Regions from separate parts of the Pseudarthrobacter sp. O4 genome, predicted to be linked through region 2. Evidence: riboswitches for the same ligand, from Rfam matches in the RefSeq annotation. Region 2 holds a riboswitch; each other region holds the start of a gene.
The links. Region 2 has a riboswitch for cyclic di-AMP ahead of ACQCSU_RS15665 (M23 family metallopeptidase). Riboswitches for the same ligand answer to the same signal wherever they lie in the genome.
Positions count from the first base shown of each region.

Region 1 (3,264 bases), 200 kb from region 2:
CTCGAACAGCTGTCCGAGGTGGCTACCAAGGTCTCCCGACTCCCCCTCGACGCCGGCGAGGTGGCACTTGCAGTCCGGGTGCCGGCGTCGGCCGCCCATCGTGGCACGGAAGTGGGCGGCGTGGGATACGCGCTGAACCAGATGCTGGACAATGTCTCCAACGCGCTCGAGGCGCGGCAGCTCAGCGAAATGAGGGTGCGCCAGTTCGTGGCCGATGCCTCGCATGAGCTGCGGACCCCGCTAACCGCTATCCGCGGCTACACCGAGCTGATGCGGATGACCGAGCAATTCACGCCGGACGGTGAGAAGTCCCTCGCACGGGTGCAGAGCCAGTCCGAACGGATGACCACCTTGGTTGAGGATCTGCTGCTGCTGGCCCGCCTGGACGAGGGCCAGCCCCTCAAGCTCAGCGAGGTGGACCTCACCCAGCTGGCGATCGAGACCGTCAGTGACGAGAAGGTCATGGCCCCGGATCACGTCTGGCAACTGGAACTCCCCGAAGAGCCGGTGGTGGTCCGCGGCGACTCCGCCCAGCTGCATCAGGTGCTGGCCAACCTGCTGTCCAATGCGCGCAAGCACACCGGGGCCGGGACGACGGTGGTGACCGGAGTGATGCGTTCAGCCGATGGAAGCGCCGTGGTCACGGTGACCGACAACGGGGACGGGATCCCCCCTCAGTTCATGAATAAGGTCTTTTCACGCTTTGCCCGCGCGGACGCCGCGCGGAAGAATCCGGCAGCTACGACGGCGCCAACCTCCCGTTCGGCGATTTCCCGCAGCCCCTGGGCCCCCGCCCCGGCAACGACGGCAACCACTGCCGAGGGGACCAGCGGGCTTGGCTTGTCGATCGTGCAGGCGATTGTCGCGGCCCACGGCGGCACCGTCGAGGTCACCTCCCGGCCAGGCCGGACGGAGTTCGCCGTTCGCCTGCCCACGAGCCCGCCCGTGACCTAGCCGCGGTCGCGTCCGTCCACCGCCGTTCGACGGTTACGTGCCGGCTAGACGTTACTGCGCGTCGAGTGGGCACGCAGGCGGCGCAACGGCACCGACGGCCAGGCGGAAGAGCACAAGGCGACACTCCGCTGTCGTGATGTCCGTTACCAAAATGTGACTCTCGGATGGAACTCCTGTACGGTTTTTAGAGTGCGGCCACCACTGGCGCCGTATATCCGGATGGACGCCAAACTCTGCCGCTTCCCGGATTCGCTGGACCAGGCAGAGGCGGGGGACCCAGAGTTCCCGGGCATTCTGCATCTATGCACCCTTGGGGTGAAGCCGACACGTGAAGCACCGTGCGGCCGGATTTCTCATCCGAACCCGACAGCTAACTCCGCAGGCGTTTGAGAGGCATCATGACTGAATTCAAAGTACAAACGCGCCCCGACAGCGCTGCAGGCAAGTCCCGCTCCACGCATTCACGCCACCGCGCAGAGTCAGCCAAGCCGGCCTCGGCCCTGTCCCGGTTTGCCGCGGGCATCGGTTCCACTGGCCGCCGCGCCGCCGTCGTTGCCACCGCCTGCGCGGTCCTCGTCGGAGTTGGCGCTGCCGGTCAGGCCGCCGAGACGGCCAACGGTCCCTCCGCCGCCGGCAGCTCCAAGGCGTCGGCCACCGTTGCCGACCCGCTGACGCCCCTGAACTTCGAACGGGTCCGCGTCGACGCCCAGACCTCTGTGCCCCCCGGCGCCAGCGTCGAGGCCCAGTCCGCGGAGGTGAAGCCCGCTGAAGCACCTGCACCTGCCGCGGCTCCGGCACCTGTACCTGTCGCGGCTCCGGCACCTGCCCCCGCACCTGTCGCGGCACCCGCACCGGCCCCCGAAGCGGCGACTCCCGTCGCCGTTGACGATCCCGCCGCGGCGCAGGCCTACGCCGCATCGCAACTGGAATCCTACGGCTGGGGGCCCGGCGAAATGCAGAGCCTGATGAAGCTCTGGACCAAGGAGTCCGAGTGGAAGACCACGGCCACGAATCCGAGCAGCGGCGCCTACGGTGTGGTCCAGTCCCTGCCGGCCGAAAAAATGGCGAGCTCCGGCGCTGACTACCTGACCAACTACCGGACCCAGATCAACTGGGGTCTCAATTACGTCAAGGAACGCTACGGCTCCCCCAGCGGCGCCCTGAACTTCCATTACGCGCACAACTGGTACTAAGCCAGCCGGCAGTTTCCCGGACGAACCTGCTTCAGCAAGAATGCCCCGAATCCCTGCGGTTCGGGGCATTCTTTCGTGCTGAGTGCTGTCAGTGGACGGAGGCGGGACGGACGTGCGCTGGTGCGTCTAGCCGTTGGGCCGGTTGGGGATGTACTGCACCGCCCATTTGTTGCCGTCGGGATCGGCAAAATGGACGAAGTGGCCCCAGTCCTGGACATCGACGTCGCTGACGTCCACGCCGTTATCCTTGAGCTGCTTGTGCGCGGCCTGGATGTCGCTGACCACGAGCTGCAGGCTGGGAGCGGTGCCTGGCGGCGCCTCGTTGAGGCCCTCGCCGATGGCGATCGAGCAGCCGGAGCCCGGCGGGGTCAGCTGGACGAAGCGGATGCCGTCCGTGGGCCGCTCGTCGTAGTCGGCGTTGAAGCCGACTTTGTTGACGTAGAAATCCTTGGCGCGGTCCACATCGGACACGGGGACAAACACGAGTTCAAGTTTCCAGTCCATGGCCCACACGCTAGCGCGGGTTGCGGGATTCCGGAAGGGAACGTGTGCCGGTCCCGGCAATAGCCGGGTCCTCGGCGCCGGGTCCTCGACGCGGCTGCCTGGCTGTACTAGCCCGCGATGCCGTAGAGGCGGTCGCCGGCGTCGCCCAGGCCGGGCACTATGTAGGACTTCTCGTTGAGCTTCTCGTCGATCGAGGCGAGGACGATCGTCACGTTGGCGTCCGCGAGCTCCTCCTCCAGCCTGGCCAAGCCTTCGGGGGCGGCGAGCAGGCAGATGCAGGTGACGTCGGAGGCGCCGCGCTTGAAGAGGAACTTGATGGCCTCGCGCAGGGTGCCGCCCGTGGCCAGCATGGGGTCCAGGACAAAGATCTGGCGGTCCGTGAGGTCCTCGGGGAGGCGCTCGGCGTAGGTGATGATGTCCAGGGTCTCCTCGTCCCGGGCCATGCCCAGGAAGCCGACCTCGGCGGTGGGGACCAGCTTGGTCATGCCCTCGAGCATGCCGAGCCCGGCACGGAGGATCGGGACCACCAGCGGAGTGGGCTTGGTGAAGGCGGTGCCGATGGTGGTGCTGACCGGGGTCTCGATGGTCACGGGCTCGGTGCGGACCTCACGGG
Region 1 is NZ_CP189591.1:3,154,830-3,158,093, reverse strand. It holds gene ACQCSU_RS14735 (HAMP domain-containing sensor histidine kinase) at 1-954, shown strand, start outside; cyclic di-AMP (ydaO/yuaA leader) riboswitch at 1,195-1,354, shown strand; gene ACQCSU_RS14730 (hypothetical protein) at 1,353-2,147, shown strand; gene ACQCSU_RS14725 (VOC family protein) at 2,274-2,651, opposite strand; gene upp (uracil phosphoribosyltransferase) at 2,759-3,264, opposite strand, start outside.
Region 1: another riboswitch for cyclic di-AMP. It lies ahead of ACQCSU_RS14730 (hypothetical protein); the one in region 2 lies ahead of ACQCSU_RS15665 (M23 family metallopeptidase).

Region 2 (3,264 bases):
GGTTGCCGAGGCGGCAAGGGCTTCCATCTGTTCCGGGCGGACCTTGGAGGGGCCGGCGCCGAACCGGCCGTCCTTGGGCAGGAGGTTTGCGGGAATCGTGATGCTGGTGTCGCTCACAGTGGCTCCATTTTCGGCTGGTAAACGCTTGGCGGCTGGTACAACCCTTGCTTGGGAGGTGGCCCGGCAGGGTGGCTGCAACGAAGCCTCCTTGTCATTCTGCCTGACTGCCCCGGGCGGGCGGGAAAAGAGTCCGTCATAGTCCGGTCATTGAGACAAAGCCGCGAGCCCCCGGCTCCTGCTGAAGCGGCCGGGGGATTATCCGGAGTAATTCAAAATAGGCTAAGCTGTCCTGCGAACGTACGGCCGTTCCCGCCAGGGCACGCTGCCTACAACCGGCACGCGGTACGGTGGGAATGACGCAAGGACGGCGCTCGAGGAGCTGAGCTGAATGACGGATCTGATCGATACAACCGAGATGTATCTGCGGACCATTCTGGAACTTGAAGAAGAGAACATCGTCGCCCTCCGCGCCCGCATCGCCGAACGGCTGCGCCACTCCGGCCCCACCGTCTCGCAGACCATCGGCCGCATGGAACGCGACGGCCTGGTGGTTGTTTCGGGTGACCGGCACCTTGAGTTGACTGAAACCGGCCGGAAACGCGCCATCGGGGTCATGCGCAAGCACCGCCTGGCCGAGCGGCTGCTGGCCGACGTGATCGGCCTCGACTGGGCCTACGTCCACGAGGAAGCCTGCCGCTGGGAGCATGTCATGAGCGAGCGGGTGGAACGGCGGATCTTCGAGATGCTCAACCATCCCACTGTCTCTCCTTATGGAAATCCGATCCCCGGGCTCGCGGAGCTCGGCGGCGTGCCCTCCCAGCCCTACTCCGACGGAGTCGTGAGTCTGCTGGAAGCGATGGCCGGCTACGGGGCCGATTCCCGGATCACGGTGAACCGGCTTGCCGAGCCCATCCAGGTGGAACCGGAACTGCTCGTCCAGCTCGACGAGGGAGGCATCCGTCCCGGCGCCCTTGTGTCCCTGGAACGCGTCGGCGAGTACATCTCGGTCCGCGTTCCGGACATCGAAGGCGCCCTCGAGCTGCCTCCCGAGGTTGCCGCCCACGTCTTTGTTACCGTCGGCTAACCGTCCGGAACCACAACTCGTGGGATGACCCATGAGTTGTGCACAGCAGAGATAACGGGATTATTACTGGGCGGCTTAATCGCCTATAGTTAGTCACCAGTACCGATACCAAAGCGTTACCTGATCCGAAGCCGAACTCTGCCAGCGGATCAGTCGCAGAGTCACCTTATGGCAGAGGCGGGGGAACCACTTCCGGCTGTTTTCAAGCAGCCTTGGGGTGAAGTCCGCCAGCGGCAAGCACACTTCACCGAGGGACTTTTTGGATTCCCCTGTGCCTGGATGCTTGTTCACGGCGGACCGGGTCTTTGATCTCTCTGACCCGAATCCGACAGCTAACTTCGCAGGCTATCCAGAGAGGAACCGTTCTTGACCACCCAGACCTCGCGGGGCCGCCGTCGTGCGACCGGCCCCGCTCCGGAGCCGCGACCGGCCGTCGCCGTTATGGCAGACCGCCCGCGTGACGCGCACCGCGACGAACGCCGCGGCCGCCGGAGCCCGTTCCGCCAGGTAACGGAATTTGCCGCCGCCAGTGGTGTGGGGCAGAAGGCCGGCATTGCCCTGGCTGCTACGGGTCTGGTCCTGACGGTCGCCGTCCCCGCCACCGGCCCGGTCATGGCTACCGACGCCTCGTCGGGCTCGGTCTCCGCGGCGGCGCAGCCGAATGTGACGGCCGCCTCCGCCGCCAAGATCGACTTCAGCCGGACTGCCGTGACCACCAAGGGCGATCCCGACGGCAAGCTGAAGCAGTTGCTGAGCGCACAGTCCGCGGGCAGCATCACGCGCGCCGCTTCTTCCGGCAGCCTGGGCGCACCGCTGGACCAGATGGTTTCCGCCTCGCCCTTCGGCTACCGCGTCAGTCCCATCACCGGCGGTTCCGGCGAGTTCCACCGCGGCCAGGACTACGCCGCGCAGTGCGGAACGGCGGTCCACGCGGCCGCCAGCGGCACCGTCACGTTCACCGGCTGGCATCCCTTCGGCGGCGGCAACCGCGTGGTGATCGATCACGGCAACGGTCTGGAGACCACCTACAACCATCTGTCCTCAGCCAGCGTCCGTGTTGGCCAGACGGTCTCACGCGGCGATCTTGTGGCCATGAGCGGGACAACCGGCGCCTCCACCGGGTGCCACCTGCACTTCGAAGTGATGGTCAACGGCGACGTCGTGGACCCCACTGGCTGGCTCTAAAAGCCGATGGATGACTCTCGCATTCTTATGACACGCCGTGATCTGAATGTGACATTGAATCCCAACTGCTGTACCGTATGAAGTACGCCAACTTCTCCGAAGTTGGCGCTCTTGAGTGGATTGCCTAGCTCTGCCACCGCTCAAGGTCCGTTCGCATTACATCGTCTGGCAGGGGCGGGGGAACCAATTTTGGTCTTCGCAAGAAGACCTTGGGGTTAAGTCGCAAAGCTTCCCAGGAAGCAGCGCGGCCGGGTGACTCCCATCCGAATCCGACAGCTCACCTCGCAGGCATTGGGAGAGGCTACTTTCGTGTCTTCACGCCACAATGCTGCGCGTCACCGCGCTTGCGCGGCTCATTCGAGCCCGCTGAAATCCACGTCCCGTGCTGCCCTTGCTGGCGCCCGGAATGGATCTCACCCCGCCGACTCAATCTCTGCTGAGTCCGGCCCGCAGGCCAAGCACCTGCAAGCAGTTCCCGCTTTTGGCGCGTCTTCGCAGTACACCCTTCGCTAAGTAACCCATTCGGGGCGATCCGGCGTACCCCCAAGATGCCGGAGCGTCCTCTGTCCGCGCCTGAAAAGTGCGGTCCAAGGATCACGAAAGAGAGAACTTAATGACTACTCGTGCAAATACTGCACGGCACCGCGCCGAGGTCACCAAGACCAGCTCGCTTGCTGTCATTGCCAAGGCCGTCGGCGACAACGCCGGCACCATGGGCCGCCAGGCCGCAGTCGTCGCTGCCGCTTCCGGGCTTGTCCTGACCAGCGGAATCGCAGCCAACGCTGCCGAGACCAACGTTCAGCGCGAATCCACCTCCGCTTCGGCCCTCGAAGTCCAGTCGGGCACCCCGGCAACGATCTCGGCGGCATCCACCATTGCAATCTCCTACGAGAAGCCGGCCGTTTCCACCTCACCTGCTCCCGTCGTCGAGGCCG
Region 2 is NZ_CP189591.1:3,353,503-3,356,766, forward strand. It holds gene serC (phosphoserine transaminase) at 1-117, opposite strand, end outside; gene ACQCSU_RS15660 (metal-dependent transcriptional regulator) at 449-1,144, shown strand; cyclic di-AMP (ydaO/yuaA leader) riboswitch at 1,294-1,506, shown strand; gene ACQCSU_RS15665 (M23 family metallopeptidase) at 1,511-2,329, shown strand; cyclic di-AMP (ydaO/yuaA leader) riboswitch at 2,465-2,634, shown strand; gene ACQCSU_RS15670 (NlpC/P60 family protein) at 2,943-3,264, shown strand, end outside.

Region 3 (3,264 bases), 2.0 Mb from region 2:
ACTATCGCAAAAACCGTCCTGTTGTTCGTGCTGGCCGCCGCAGCGGAGATCGGCGGCGCCTGGCTGGTGTGGCAGTCGGTGCGGGAGGGCAAGGACTGGTGGTGGGCCGGGCTCGGGGTGCTCGCATTGGGAATTTACGGTTTCGCCGCGACGCTCCAGCCCGACGCGCACTTCGGCCGGATCCTGGCCGCCTACGGAGGCGTGTTCGTCGCAGGGTCGCTGGCCTGGGGAATGGTTTTCGACGGCTTCCGGCCGGACCGCTGGGACATCGCGGGATCGGCGATCTGCCTGGTTGGAGTAGCGGTCATCATGTTCGCACCGCGCAACTCTGGTTAGGCGTGGTGCCGGGCCTGCAGCGCGGGTGCTGGTCTTACAGCGCGGGTGCTGGTCTTGCAGCGCGGTCGGGCGCGCAGAAGGCCGGTGATCCGCTGCCCCCAAGGCAACTGATCACCGGCCGCTTAAGCCGCTGGGCTCGTTATCCTACTGCGTAAAACCCTGCACGTTAGCCGTGCGTCAGACTCCGGCGCGGACGAACGTCACGGGGCCGGTGGCGGTGAGCCACGACATCGGGTGTGCCACGGTTGTATTGCCGTTGATGCCACCGCTGACGGCCTGTCCGTTGCCGGCGTAGATGGCAACGTGGCCGGCCTGGACGATCATGTCGCCCGGCTCCGGAGTCGCCACAACCTTGCCGTACTTGAGGAACGCCGCTGGGCCGATGTCGCCTACCGGAATGCCGGCTGCGCCGAGCGCCTTTTCGACCATCGCAGTGCAGTCCTGCGTGATTCCAACCTGGCCGTAGGCGGCCGAAAGCAGCGTGGCGTTGACGCCGCCGGCTGCCGGGGCAGCGGCGGGGGCGGGGGCAGCGGCCTGGACCTGCACGGTAGCCTTAGGAGCTGCGGCAAGCTCCGGGGCGGCGGTGGGGACAGCTGCAGCCGGCTTGGGCTGTTCGACGACGGGCGCGGGAGTCGAGACCACGGCCGGACGCTCGAAGGCGATCTGGACAGTGGAATCCGCGTTGACCGGAGCGGAGACCTGATCCTTGACGTCAACGGACGACGCCGGTGCGGAGTTGCGCTCGACGGGTGCCTCCGCCGCGTTGGCGGCCATGGCGCTGCTGAGTACCAGACCTGATGCTGCGGCGATCACGGCGGCCTGGCGGCCGATGGTGCCTGCATTGCCCGCAAATGCGGAGGAAATTGCCGAAAGCGGGCTCGTGGTGGCGCCACGATGGCGCGCGGAAGTATTGCTTGAAGTCATGAATGTAGCCTCTCCCAATGCCTGCGAGGTGAGCTGTCGGATTCGGATGGGAGGCACCCGGCCGCACTCGGGGCCCGCGTGGCGGGCCGTGCGGCTTCACCCCAAGACCTGCATATCAGCTGGTCAAAAAGTGGTTTCCCCGTCTCTGCCGGACGTTGATGCGAGTTACCCCCGGGCCGCGGCAGAGTTAGGCAATCGGCTGGGGAGCGCCCGTATCGGAGACAACAGGCACCTAACAACGGTAACGGGATGATCACGGAATGTCACATTGAGGTAACGGGTGCGGGGTCCATCCGGGGCTTTTTCCCTCGGCATCGCCGGGCTCAGGCATAGGATGATGCCAGCAGCGATCCCTGAAGCGGAGGCCCGAAATGAACAGCCACTCTGTCGCCATCTGCCAGCTGAGCGATCAGCCTCAGGAGGATTTTGACGTCAACACCGAGCTGCTGATCCTCGAAGGCCAGGAAGTCCGCGTCTCAACCTGGGACGCTGAGCCCCGCGACGGCGGTTTCGACGTCCATGTCCTGAACGACCGTGTGGATGCACTCGGCTTTATGGTGGTCACGGACTGGCAGTTCCTGGATGGCAAGGCCTACGCGGTTGTGGAGCGACGGTCCGACAGCTGATGCGGGACGCTTCCGTCACGTCCCGGTGGCCGTGAATTCCAGCTCTGGCCGGTGTTTCGCGACGTCGTCGAGCACCACGGCGACTGCCTCCCGGAGGAGGTCGGCGTCGGCATCGGCGTCCGCGTCCGCGTCCGCGTCGTGCCCCGGTGAGACGGCCAGCGCCGCCTTCGCATGGCCGACAAACTTGCGCCAGTCTCCCCCGCCGGCCCGGAGCGCCCGGAGCGGCGAGAGCAGGGCGGCGCGGCGTAGCCAGACGTCAGGTTCCCGGGCCCAGCGGTCCAGCACGCTGTCCGCTCGCACCCTGCCCAGCAGGTCCAGTCCCGAAACCAGCGGGCCGACGACGTCGACGGCGAGCGGATCGGCCAGCTCCCGCAATTGCGCGGTTCTCAGGAAGCCTTCAATCCGGGTCAGGTCCGCGTTGTCCAGCATGCGGACCTTGGACTGCAGCAGGACCACGGCCGCCAGCCGTCGCTCGAAAACCGGTACGGACCAAAGTTCTGAGCTCAGCGCGGTGATGTCATCATGCAGCAACTCGCGGTGGCGACGCAGCGCGTCGCGGACAGTTCCGCGCACCGCTCCGACCGAGGCGCCATAGAAGCGCAGATCGCCGCCCACGCGTGCCTGCAACTCGTCCGCCCGGGACCAGGACCCTTCGCGTTGCAGCGAGGAATCGATAAACTCGCCGGCGTCGCTCATGGGACCATTCTTTCGCATTGTTGTGGGGTCGCCGCGCCGGTTTCTCGGTGGCCTATCTCGCGGCTCATTCTGCCGGGTCTTTTTGTCTGACCCCGCTGGAAGACTGGGTTCATGGACGGCAAGCGGGAGCCCGAAGTGGTGGTTCCGGGAGGACATGGCGGCGCTGGAAGCGGCGTTACGGTCACGGATGTCGCCCGCCTGCTCGGTACTGTCCGCCCCTGTCACGCCCGCGCATCCGACGACGACGGCGGTGCCGGGCTGATCGACCAGCTCCGGCAGCTGGAGGATCTGAAGTCCGCCGCGGCCGCGCTGCAGGCCCGGATCACGGTCGCGTTCGACGCCGCCCAACGCCGCACCCGGCGCGCGCAGGGCGTTCCGGCGGCGGAGCTCGGCGCCGGGGTCGCGGCGCAGATCGCCCTGGCCCGGCGCGAATCCCCCGCCCGCGGCGGACGGCTCCTGGGCCTGGCGAAAGCCCTCGTCACCGAAATGCCGCACACCCTCACCGCCCTGCACACCGGCCAGCTCAACGAATGGCGCGCCACCCTCCTCGTGAAGGAAACCGCCTGCCTGTCCGCCGCGGACCGCTGCGCCGTCGACGCCCGGCTCGCCGCCGACACCGGCACCTTCGCCGGCGCCGGCGACCGGGAGATCATCGCCGCGGCCAAGGCATGCGCCTACCGGC
Region 3 is NZ_CP189591.1:645,103-648,366, forward strand. It holds gene ACQCSU_RS02925 (YnfA family protein) at 1-336, shown strand, start outside; gene ACQCSU_RS02930 (hypothetical protein) at 514-1,260, opposite strand; cyclic di-AMP (ydaO/yuaA leader) riboswitch at 1,265-1,464, opposite strand; gene ACQCSU_RS02935 (hypothetical protein) at 1,632-1,886, shown strand; gene ACQCSU_RS02940 (DNA alkylation repair protein) at 1,902-2,582, opposite strand; gene ACQCSU_RS02945 (DUF222 domain-containing protein) at 2,694-3,264, shown strand, end outside.
Region 3: another riboswitch for cyclic di-AMP. It lies ahead of ACQCSU_RS02930 (hypothetical protein); the one in region 2 lies ahead of ACQCSU_RS15665 (M23 family metallopeptidase).